3 regions of the Bradyrhizobium sp. AZCC 1577 genome follow, and region 1 is predicted to be linked to each of the others. Evidence: predicted binding sites of a transcription regulator. Region 1 holds the regulator's gene; each other region holds the start of a gene.
The links. Region 1 encodes LexA, which represses DNA repair genes until DNA is damaged. Its sites were predicted from a motif close to TGTTCNNNNTGTGTTCNG; they were not measured.
Positions count from the first base shown of each region.

Region 2: V1278_RS11850 (PA0069 family radical SAM protein) is a predicted target of LexA. The motif match lies at 1,276-1,293, and genes of this name have one in related genera.
Region 3: V1278_RS21615 (single-stranded DNA-binding protein) is a predicted target of LexA. The motif match lies at 1,669-1,686, and genes of this name have one in related genera.

Region 1 covers NZ_JAZHRQ010000001.1:4,457,584-4,460,854, forward strand. Annotated here, with positions in the region: gene V1278_RS21065 (ComEC/Rec2 family competence protein) at 1-249, shown strand, start outside; gene V1278_RS21070 (hypothetical protein) at 257-526, opposite strand; gene V1278_RS21075 (hypothetical protein) at 572-994, opposite strand; gene lexA (transcriptional repressor LexA) at 1,223-1,924, opposite strand; gene V1278_RS21085 (molybdopterin molybdotransferase MoeA) at 2,133-3,271, opposite strand, start outside.
Region 2 covers NZ_JAZHRQ010000001.1:2,524,831-2,528,101, forward strand. Annotated here, with positions in the region: gene V1278_RS11840 (bifunctional helix-turn-helix transcriptional regulator/GNAT family N-acetyltransferase) at 1-398, opposite strand, end outside; gene V1278_RS11845 (glycosyl transferase) at 552-1,124, opposite strand; gene V1278_RS11850 (PA0069 family radical SAM protein) at 1,315-2,475, shown strand; gene V1278_RS11855 (VOC family protein) at 2,650-3,099, shown strand; gene V1278_RS11860 (GNAT family N-acetyltransferase) at 3,160-3,271, shown strand, end outside.
Region 3 covers NZ_JAZHRQ010000001.1:4,565,326-4,568,596, reverse strand. Annotated here, with positions in the region: gene gyrA (DNA gyrase subunit A) at 1-131, opposite strand, end outside; gene V1278_RS21620 (DUF2306 domain-containing protein) at 335-733, opposite strand; gene V1278_RS21615 (single-stranded DNA-binding protein) at 980-1,468, opposite strand; gene V1278_RS21610 (outer membrane protein) at 1,974-2,753, shown strand; gene V1278_RS21605 (outer membrane protein) at 3,032-3,271, shown strand, end outside.

The DNA of each region.
Region 1 (3,271 bases):
GCCCCGGCGGCATGCGGTGCTTCCGTCATCGGCGCCGAACGGCTCCGGCGCCAGGGCGCGATGGCGTTGCGGCGTGGCCGCGAGGGATTTGCCGTCGAGGCGGTCAAGCCGAGGGGGATCGACCGGCCTTGGTCGCCGGCCATAGCCGACGAGAGTGAGGCCGACACCACCGTGCTGGCGCCGCGCGTCGTGCCACCGCGCAGCGTCGATGCCACGCCGGCCGAGGCAGACCTTCAGGCGGAGGAGTAGACGGGCGTCAGTGCTCGTCGACTGTGGGTTTGGCTGGAATTTCGAACGCGCCGAGATGGAATTCCTCGGGCGCGTCGGGCGCCGACGGCAGAGCGACCAGCGTGAACGATGCGTCGGGAAATTGCTGCCAGATTGCGAGATCCTCGGCCGTGATGGTGAGCCAGCCGTACCTGAACATGTACCGCCCGGGCTCAGTGACGCGCCCGGCTTTTTGCCACGTTACCTTGTTGACCACCGACTGCCCCCCTGCGGTGCCGAGCTCTGAAAAATGTACCACCCTGATCCGCCGGCCTGGGCCGGCGGATCATATGCGCGTGGGCGTTTATCCGGTCACGATCGATTCGGCCGGACGCGCTTCCGTCACCTTCGGCGCGCGTTCGCCACCGGTCTGGACCACCGGCAATTGCAGCACGGTCGCGCGCTGGCCTTCGCAAAGCTGCGTCACCAGCACATGGCTTCCGTCGGGAAATTCGATCGCGTCATGGTGACGGTCGGAGATATGGGGGTCGATTTGATTGAACTTGCCGACCCGCCAGTCGGTGGTTCGAGTCCAGATCCACCGGTTGTCGTATTTGACGTCCTCAGCGAACGCCAGTTCGGTGCCGGGAAGCATGCAGACCGCCACTGCAGGCTCGCGTTCCGACGCAAAGCCGCGGGTCGATGTACCGCGGAATGTCGTGGTGATCAGCGTCTCGCCGACCTCGGCAGGCCGCGTAGCCACAGCATGCAGGCTATAGTCACACATCGGATGGCTCCCTCGTTTGAGATAGCTGACCCGTGTCTAGAAGGAGGCACAGGCCTCTATCAGAGTGGACATGGCGCAGAGCCTTTTCTCGTTTCTGGGCAATTCTGCGACTGGCGCACTGCGCCACATTCACAAACGCGCTAACGGGCGTTGGTTCCAAACGCGCAACAAAAAACCCCGGCCGCGGGCCGAGGCTCTTTTCCGTCACGGCCCGGACGGCATAACGGGTCAGTATTTGCGGTAGAGCCCGATCAGCTTGCCCTGAATCCGGACCCGGTTCGGCGGCAGGATGCGGACTTCATAGGCGGTGTTGGCGGGCTCGAGCGCGATCGAGGCGCCGCGGCGGCGGAAGCGCTTCAGCGTGGCTTCCTCCTCGTCGATCAGCGCCACGACGATGTCGCCGGTGTCGGCGGTCTCGTTGCGTTGGATCAGCGCCATGTCGCCGTCGAGAATGCCCGCGTCCACCATGGAATCGCCGCGCACTTCGAGCGCGTAATGTTCGCCGGAGCCGAGCATGTCCGGCGGTACGCTGATGGTGTGGCTGCGGGTCTGCAGCGCCTCGATCGGCGTACCGGCGGCAATCCGGCCCATGACAGGCACGGCCACCGGGCGATTGCCGTCGTCCTCGGCGGCCGGCGCGCTCACTGTGCGTTTGCCGAGCGTACCCTCGATCACGCTCGGCGTGAAGCCGCGGCGGCTGTTGGCGGCGGCTGCGAGCTCGGGCAGCTTGATGACTTCGATGGCGCGGGCGCGGTTGGGCAGGCGACGGATGAAGCCACGCTCCTCCAGTGCGGTGATGAGGCGGTGGATTCCGGATTTCGAACGCAGATCGAGCGCGTCCTTCATCTCGTCGAAGGAGGGCGGCACGCCGGCCTCTTTCAGCCGTTCATTGATGAAACGCAGAAGTTCATACTGTTTGCGCGTAAGCATCGCGAGCAATCCCCCGGGTTGGCGTCGTCTCGTTCCGAATCTTCAGGGCCCGGATCGTGGAGTCCCCAAACTCCCGATCTAAGACACTAGCAGTCGAAACAAATCATGAACGGACACTATATGTTCGATATGTGTTCCGCAACCACTTAATTTCAGGTGAACGCATTGCGGTTCCGGCCCAAGGTGCTGGGGGAACACCGTTCAGGCGTCATTCCGGCAGCCGGAGCAGCTCGCAACGCGATCCCTTTGCGGCAGCCGGCGCGAACGGCGGACGTATCACAAGTGCACGTGCCGCAGCGAGATTCCCCGATAGCGACGAGTCCTGATGGTTCACCGGCACGGCAACCAGCGTGCCGTCGTCGCGCGCTTCGAGGCGGGCGCGAAGATAGTCTTCGCGCTGATCATTGGCGGCGAGGTCGCGGCCGAGCAGCGCGCTTTCGCGCCGGTGATGGATGGTATCGCGGCCCGATAAGGCGCGAATCAGCGGCACCAGGAACAGGAAGCCGCAGACATACGAGGAGACGGGATTGCCTGGCAGGCCGATCACCCGCATCGCGCCCAGCCTGCCGTGCATCATCGGCTTGCCCGGCCGCATCGCGATCCGCCAGAATGCGATGGCGACGCCCTCGGCTTCCAGCGACCGCTTGACGAGGTCGTGGTCGCCGACCGACGCGCCGCCCAGGGTGATCAGGATGTCCGCGTCGGCCTTGCGGGCACGGCGGATGCCGTCCGTGGTCGCGGCGACGGTGTCGGCGGCGATCCCGAGGTCGATGATTTCTGCCCCTTCGGCCCGCGCCAGTGCCCGCAAGCCGTAGCCGTTGGAATAGACGATCTGGCCGGGGCTGGGGCTTGCGCCCGGCATCACCAGCTCGTCGCCGGTCGCCAGCATCGCAACTTTCGGGCGGCGGTGCACCGCAAGCTCCGGGTAGTTCATGCCGGCGGCGAGCGAGAGGTCGCGGTCGGTGAGGCGGCGCCCGCGTTTGAGGAGGACGTCGCCTTCGCGGAAATCAACGCCCGCGGCGCGGATATGCCGCCCCGGAACGGCAGCTTCCGTGATGGTGATATGATCGCCCTCGACGCCAGTGTCTTCCTGGATGATGACAGCGTCGGCGCCATCGGGAATCACGCCGCCGGTAAAGATCCGCACCGCTTCCCCCGGGCCGACCTTCCGCTCGAACGGGCGGCCGGCGGCGACCTCGCCGATCACCTTTAGCCGCGCGCTGACATCGGCGGCGTCAGCTGCGCGCACCGCATAGCCGTCCATCGCCGACATCGCTTGCGGCGGTTGCGTCCGCCGCGCGGCGACGTCGCGTGCGAGAATGCGGTGATACGCCTCATCGAGCGCCA
Region 2 (3,271 bases), 1.9 Mb from region 1:
ATCGCTTGCACGACAGCGGCGCGCTGACTGTCTTCGAGCGAAGCGAGCAGGCTTCCGACCTCCTCGCGCGAGCGGCGCTCGAGCTCGGCAGAGGCGGCGCGGCCTTTGGCGGTCAGCGAGAGTTCGTTGACGCGGCCGTCATCCTTTGAGGGCTTTCGCGTCACGATCTGGCGGCGCTGCAGCGCCTGCAGGGTGCGGCTCAGGAAGCCGGGATCGAGCCCGAGGTCGCGGGTGAGGTCGGTGGCGGTGCAGGCCGGGCGATGCGCGATCTCGTAGATGATGCGCGCTTCCTGCAGCGTGAAGGGGCTGTGCAGCAGCTTCGGCTCGATGATGCCGAGCTTGCGGGTATAGAAGCGGTTGAAGGCGCGAACGGCCGCGACTTCTTGTTCGGAATTCATCTGGGACCTCGGGCATCTCGATATTTGTCATTGTCAAATAGATATTTGACTTTGGCAAGTATATTCTGATGAGGGAGGCGCCCGGCTCGTCCCGCTTCTACTTTGCATGGGGTTGTTTTCGATATTTTGTGTCCGGGCCTGCGGTGTATCGCTTTAGGCGACGACCATGATCCGGCTGCGCAACTGGGTGCGTGAGGCGCGGCCGAGCTGGCGCAAAAGCCGCGTCTCGGGACGGCGGGAATCCACGCCATGGCCGCCAAGCCGCTCATAATGATCGCGGGCAATCAACAGCCCCTGTTCCGCCGACGGTCCGACAATCATGCGGGCCATGAACTTCAAGCCGTCGCGCAGGCTCGTATCGGCATAGGGCGATCGGGCATAGCGAAAGACGCCGGCGCGCGGCCGGCCGCTGAGCGATACGTTCTGGATGAACTGTGTGGTCTCGTCGATCCAGCCGCTGTCGAGCACCGCGCCGGCGTGCAGGAACATCAGCCATGGCGAGCGCGCCACCCGCGCCCCGGCGGCCAATGCCGCGGCGCGTGTTCCCTCGAACTTAAGAAAGCGGCAACCGGCCACGTCGGCCACCCGTTCGATCACGCCGTTGCCGGCCCGGTCGACCAGCAGGACCTCGCGGATGACGCCGGCTGCGGCTCCCGGCACCAACGCTGCCAGCGTGGCGACGGCGGGCTGTTCTATTCCTTCGGTCGGAATGATCACGCTCAACATGAGTGAGGTTTTCGATGGCTCGAGCAGTGAAAAACGCTGCACAGTTATCATCTTGTCACAATCAAAACAGCCGCTTGCGTGCAGATTTTTGCGGCATCGGGCGCCGGCTCCGTCGCCGGTGTCTGCGCTTCCGGTGAATTGTTGTCGGTTATGTTCTTGATTTGTTCTTGGTGCGTGCTATGTTCGCTTCATGAGCCGAGCATCCTCTCATGCCCTCAAGCACCCGCCGGTCAAGCCGCCCGCCGAACCGGCGGGTGCGACACCTTTTCCCGAACTCGCGGTCGCCATCGAACGCCAGCGGCGGCGCGGCCGCGGCGCGCAGTCCAACGACAGCGGCCGGTTCGAAGCCGAGGCGCGGGTCGCCTTCGACGATGGCTGGCAGAGTCTGGACGAGCTGCCGCCGTTCAAGACCACGGTATCGCTCGATACCTCGCGCAAGGTCATCACCCGCAACGACTCGCCCGACATCGGTTTCGACCGCTCGATCAATCCGTACCGCGGCTGCGAGCACGGTTGCGTCTACTGCTTCGCGCGGCCGACCCACGCCTTTCTCGGCCTGTCGCCCGGGCTCGATTTCGAATCCAAACTGCTCGCCAAGCCGGATGCGCCAGAATTGCTCGAGAAAGAATTGGCGGCGCCCGGTTACGAGCCGCGCATGATCGCGATCGGCACCAACACCGATCCCTATCAGCCGATCGAGCGCGAGCACAAGATCATGCGCGGCATTCTCGAAGTCCTCGATCGGGCCGGTCATCCCGTCGGCATCGTCACCAAATCGGCGCTGGTGACGCGCGACATCGATATTCTGCAGCGAATGGCAAAGCGTAATTTGGCAAAGGTTGCGATTTCCGTGACCACGCTCGACCCCAAGCTCGCCCGCACGATGGAGCCGCGCGCCTCGACGCCGCCGAAGCGGCTGGAGGCGCTGCGGCAATTGTCGCAGGCCGGCATCCCTGCCACCGTGATGGTCGCACCCGTTATTCCCGCGCTGAACGATTCCGAGATCGAACGGATTCTCGATGCTGCGGCTCACGCCGGCGTCAAGGAGGCGAGCTACGTGCTGCTCCGGCTGCCGCTTGAGGTGCGCGACCTCTTTCGCGAATGGCTGATGGCGAATTATCCCGACCGCTACCGTCACGTCTTCACCCTGATCCGCGACATGCGCGGCGGGCGCGACTACGACTCGCAATGGGGTACGCGGATGAAGGGCACCGGCCCGATGGCCTGGATGATCGGGCGGCGGTTCGAAATCGCCTGCGAGAAGCTCGGCCTCAACAAGCGGCGTTCGAAACTGACGACCGATCATTTCGTCAAGCCGAAGCGAAGCGGACAGCAACTTAGTTTGTTCTAGGTCGTTGTCGTCATTGTGAGCCAACGGGTCGCGCGAATGCGCGCCCGATGACAGGCTCCGCGACGCAATCCATCGCGCCAAGCAAGGAAGAATGGATTGCTTCCGCCTTCGCTCTACGAGCTACGGCGGACACGTCGCCGCTTCCGCTTCTCGCAATGACGGATGGAGATTTGCATGAGCACTGGCAGGCCAGTCCCCCGGTTCACGGTCATCACGCTCGGCGTCAACGATATCCGCGCCAGCATCGCCTTTTATGAAGCGCTCGGTTTTGCAAGAAAAATGCACGCAACCGGTGAGGCCGTCGCTTTCTTCGACACCGGCGGCACGGTGATTGCGCTCTACCCGTGGGATCAACTCGCCGGCGACGCCAAGCTGCCGGATCAGCCGCGGCCGAAGACGTTTCGCGGCACGACGCTCGCCTGGAATTGCAGTTCTACCGAGGAGGTGGATGCTGCACTCGATTTCGCCATCTCCTGCGGCGCGTCGCTGTTGAAGCCGGCGCACAAGACCGATTACGGCGGTTATTCCGGCTATTTCGGCGATCCCGACAACCACATTTGGGAAGTCGTGGTGGCGCCCGGTATCGAGGTCGGCGAGGACCGGCGGGTGCACCTGCCGGATTAAACGCGCGACGTTGCGGCAGCGCCACTTCTCCCGGCCGGTGAATTGCCGTATTGCGGTTTGATGAACCAGCAGCCCGCGCCAGCGTCGGAAGAGCAGCCGCTCGTCATTCTGACAACGCCGCGCCTGATTCTGCGCGCTGCGGCTGAAAGGGACATACCGGTCCTGCAGGATC
Region 3 (3,271 bases), 110 kb from region 1:
AGCGCCCGCGCCACGATCACGCTCATGGCGTAATCGAGGTAGGAGCGTTTCATCTCGTCGAGGATGGAAACGGGGCGAATGTCGGAGTGCTCCGGCGGCTCGCCGGGCTTGTCGTCTTCGTTGTCGGACAAAGGGGAATCCAGTCAGTTCTCAGCTAAGAATCATATAGCGCATCGAGGGTCTGATAACCACCCCGAAGCCGTCAGGAGGAAGCTGTTTTTCCGCTCGTTTTTTCATGGACTTACGAGGATCGGAGACAGCTCTCCCGAGCCCTGCCGGAACCACCGTTTCAGGGCCGGAAGACAGTGTCAAAAACGATGTTCCCACGACAGGCCTAGTGGCCGAAAACCACCGCATGCATGATCCGTCCCGGCAGGAAGGTGAACAAGCCGGCGACGACGAGCGCTCCAAAGAAGATCGACACCATCGCTTTGCGGTGACCGCCGACATTGTGCCGGCGGGCATGCAGGACCGCGAGCGTCAGCATGATCGGCACAAAGATCGACAGCAGATGGATCGGGCTGAACAGCCCGAACATCCGAATCTCATGGATCCAGAGCGAACTGATCGCGACCGCCGCCATCAGCACGACCCAGATCCAGCCGATGGTCCGGTGCGGCAGGGTTCCCTTCGGTGCTGCGAATTGCACGATGCCAAGCGCAAACGCCGCCATGGCTGCGAAGGCATGCAACGGGATCGTCCCGGGCGCCTCTAGCAGCGGTGCGAGGCTCATGGTGGGCGCTCCAGATCCGGTTGGCGTTCAAGGCTGGAGCAGTCTAAGTGAAATACCTCATGCGAATATTAATAGCATGACGGCTGAGCGAGCCGACCGCACACTCGGCGCAACGCGCCCGTAGATAGGTTTTCAGCCGAATGCAGCGGATTCCCGCGGCGGCACATTAGCTGTAATGGCAGGCGTGAACGCCCCCTCTCGCAAGCGAATTTCTTGCTAGCCGATGCGCCGGCCGAAGGCTCGGCTCTAGAACGGGATGTCGTCGTCCATATCGCTGTTGCGGCTGCCCGCTGCGACCGCCCGCCGCGGCGCCGAGCTAGCCGGACCGCTCGAGCCGAAATCACCGGAATCATCGGACCCGAAGCTGCCGCCCCCGCCGCCGCTGCGGCCGTCGAGCATGGTCAGGTTCGAGTTAAAGCCCTGCAGCACGACCTCGGTCGAGTATTTGTCGACCCCGCTCTGGTCGGTCCATTTGCGCGTCTGCAACTGACCCTCGATGTAAACCTTGGCGCCCTTCTTCAGATACTGTTCGGCGACCTTGCAGAGCCCCTCGTTGAAGATCACCACGCGGTGCCACTCGGTCTTTTCCTTGCGCTCGCCGGTGCCTTTGTCGCGCCAGGTCTCCGATGTCGCGATGCTCAGATTGGCGATCGGTCGCCCGTCCTGTGTCCGCCGGATTTCAGGATCCTTGCCGAGGTTTCCGACCAGAATCACCTTGTTCACGCTTCCCGCCATCGCCGCTCTCCACTCGATATCGCCGGCAAAAATCACTGGTTCGGCCGCTTCCGTGCCGGCCGTCTTCAATTCTTGACCTGTCGCTTGTCCGTTTCCGCGTCCGCTCCCGGACATCCGGACCTATACACTGACAGACCCCGCTGACTTGGCGATCCCTCGGCAAGTCGCCGGTTATCCACATATAGCATCGCCTACGTGCGCGTTCCAGCTTTGTTCCGGATAACGCCCTATATGCGCCTGCTGGCGGCTTTGCAATCTCCAAGCGAACCCCGGAAACCCACGGGAGAACCGAAAGAAGCGAAATGGAACCCGAAAGTTCCCGTCTCGGTTCCAATTATACCAGATAAATCATAAGCTTCGTTCCATAAACTTGGTTGGCGCCTGTTGCATCCAGGACACGCCATTTCCGGTCGAGTCGCGCTATAGAATGCTTCAGCGGCGCGGGCGCTCGCGTCACAACAACGCTTCAGGCCTAGCGGGAAGCGGACAAAACTGGGGATAGATCATGAAGAAGTATCTGTTAGCTTCGGTTGCTCTCATTGCGTTCGCTGCACCTGCGGCGGCGGCCGACCTCGCTGCGCGCCCTTACACCAAGGCGCCGCCTGCTCCGGTCGCTGCCGTGTATGATTGGACCGGCTTCTATATCGGTGCCAACGGTGGTTGGGGTTCGGGCCGCAAATGTTGGGACCTCACCGCCGACGCTGGGGGTCCGTTCATTCCGCCCGTGGCCGAAGGCTGCCACGATGCGACTGGCGGCACGGCCGGTGGTCAACTCGGCTACCGCTGGCAGGCCGGCACCTGGGTGTTCGGCGTGGAAGGGCAAGGCAACTGGGCTGACTTCACGGGTTCCAACACAAGTCTGGCCTTTGTCCCTCTCGTCGAGAATGAGTCGAGGATCAACGCGTTCGGGCTGATCACCGGTCAGGTTGGCTATGCCTGGAACAACGTCCTGCTCTACGTAAAGGGCGGTGCTGCGGTGACCAGCGACAAGTACAAGGGGTTCGATGTCGCGACCGGGCTGCTGATCGACAGCGCCAAGGAAACGCGTTGGGGCGGCGTCGTTGGTGCCGGTCTCGAAGTCGGCTTCGCCCCGAACTGGTCGGTTGGCGTCGAGTACAACCACCTGTTCATGGGTGACCGCGACGTCGACTTTGCTGCATCCGGCAACTTTGTTGGTGTTCCGGCCGGCTCGTTTTCGAGGACTAGTAACATCAGCCAGGACGTCGATCTCGTCACGGTCCGCGTCAACTACCGCTGGGGTGGCCCAGTCATCGCGAGGTACTGATCGCAAAGCCAGCGCGGTACTACGGAAAGGCCGGCTTCACGCCGGCCTTTTTGTTTGCGGTGATAACCAGCACTGAAAAGGCCGGCCTTGCGCCGGCCTTTTTGTTTGGTTGTAGACCGGCACACCCGACACCCGGAACGGTTGTATTTCCATGCTTTTGCCGCTGATGTGGTATTTCCGCGACAGCATTTTTCGGGAACTTCGCGCTATATCGCCAAGCAACCTCAAATTGACGGCTGAGGAAAGTTGCGTTGGAGAGCCGCGAAAGGAAAAAGAAAATGAAGAAGATTCTGCTGACCACCACTGGCCTGATCGCGCTTGGGATGGCGCCTGCGATGGCCGCCGATCTCGCTGCTAGGCCCTACACCAAGGCGCCGGCCGCAGCGATTGCGATCAATAACTGGACCGGCTTCTACATCGGTGCGATGGGCGGCTACGCGCAGGAAAACAGCGATGGCATTGGTACGCTCAGCGGCGGCTTCGCCGGCGGCACCGTCGGCTACAATTGGCAGACCGGC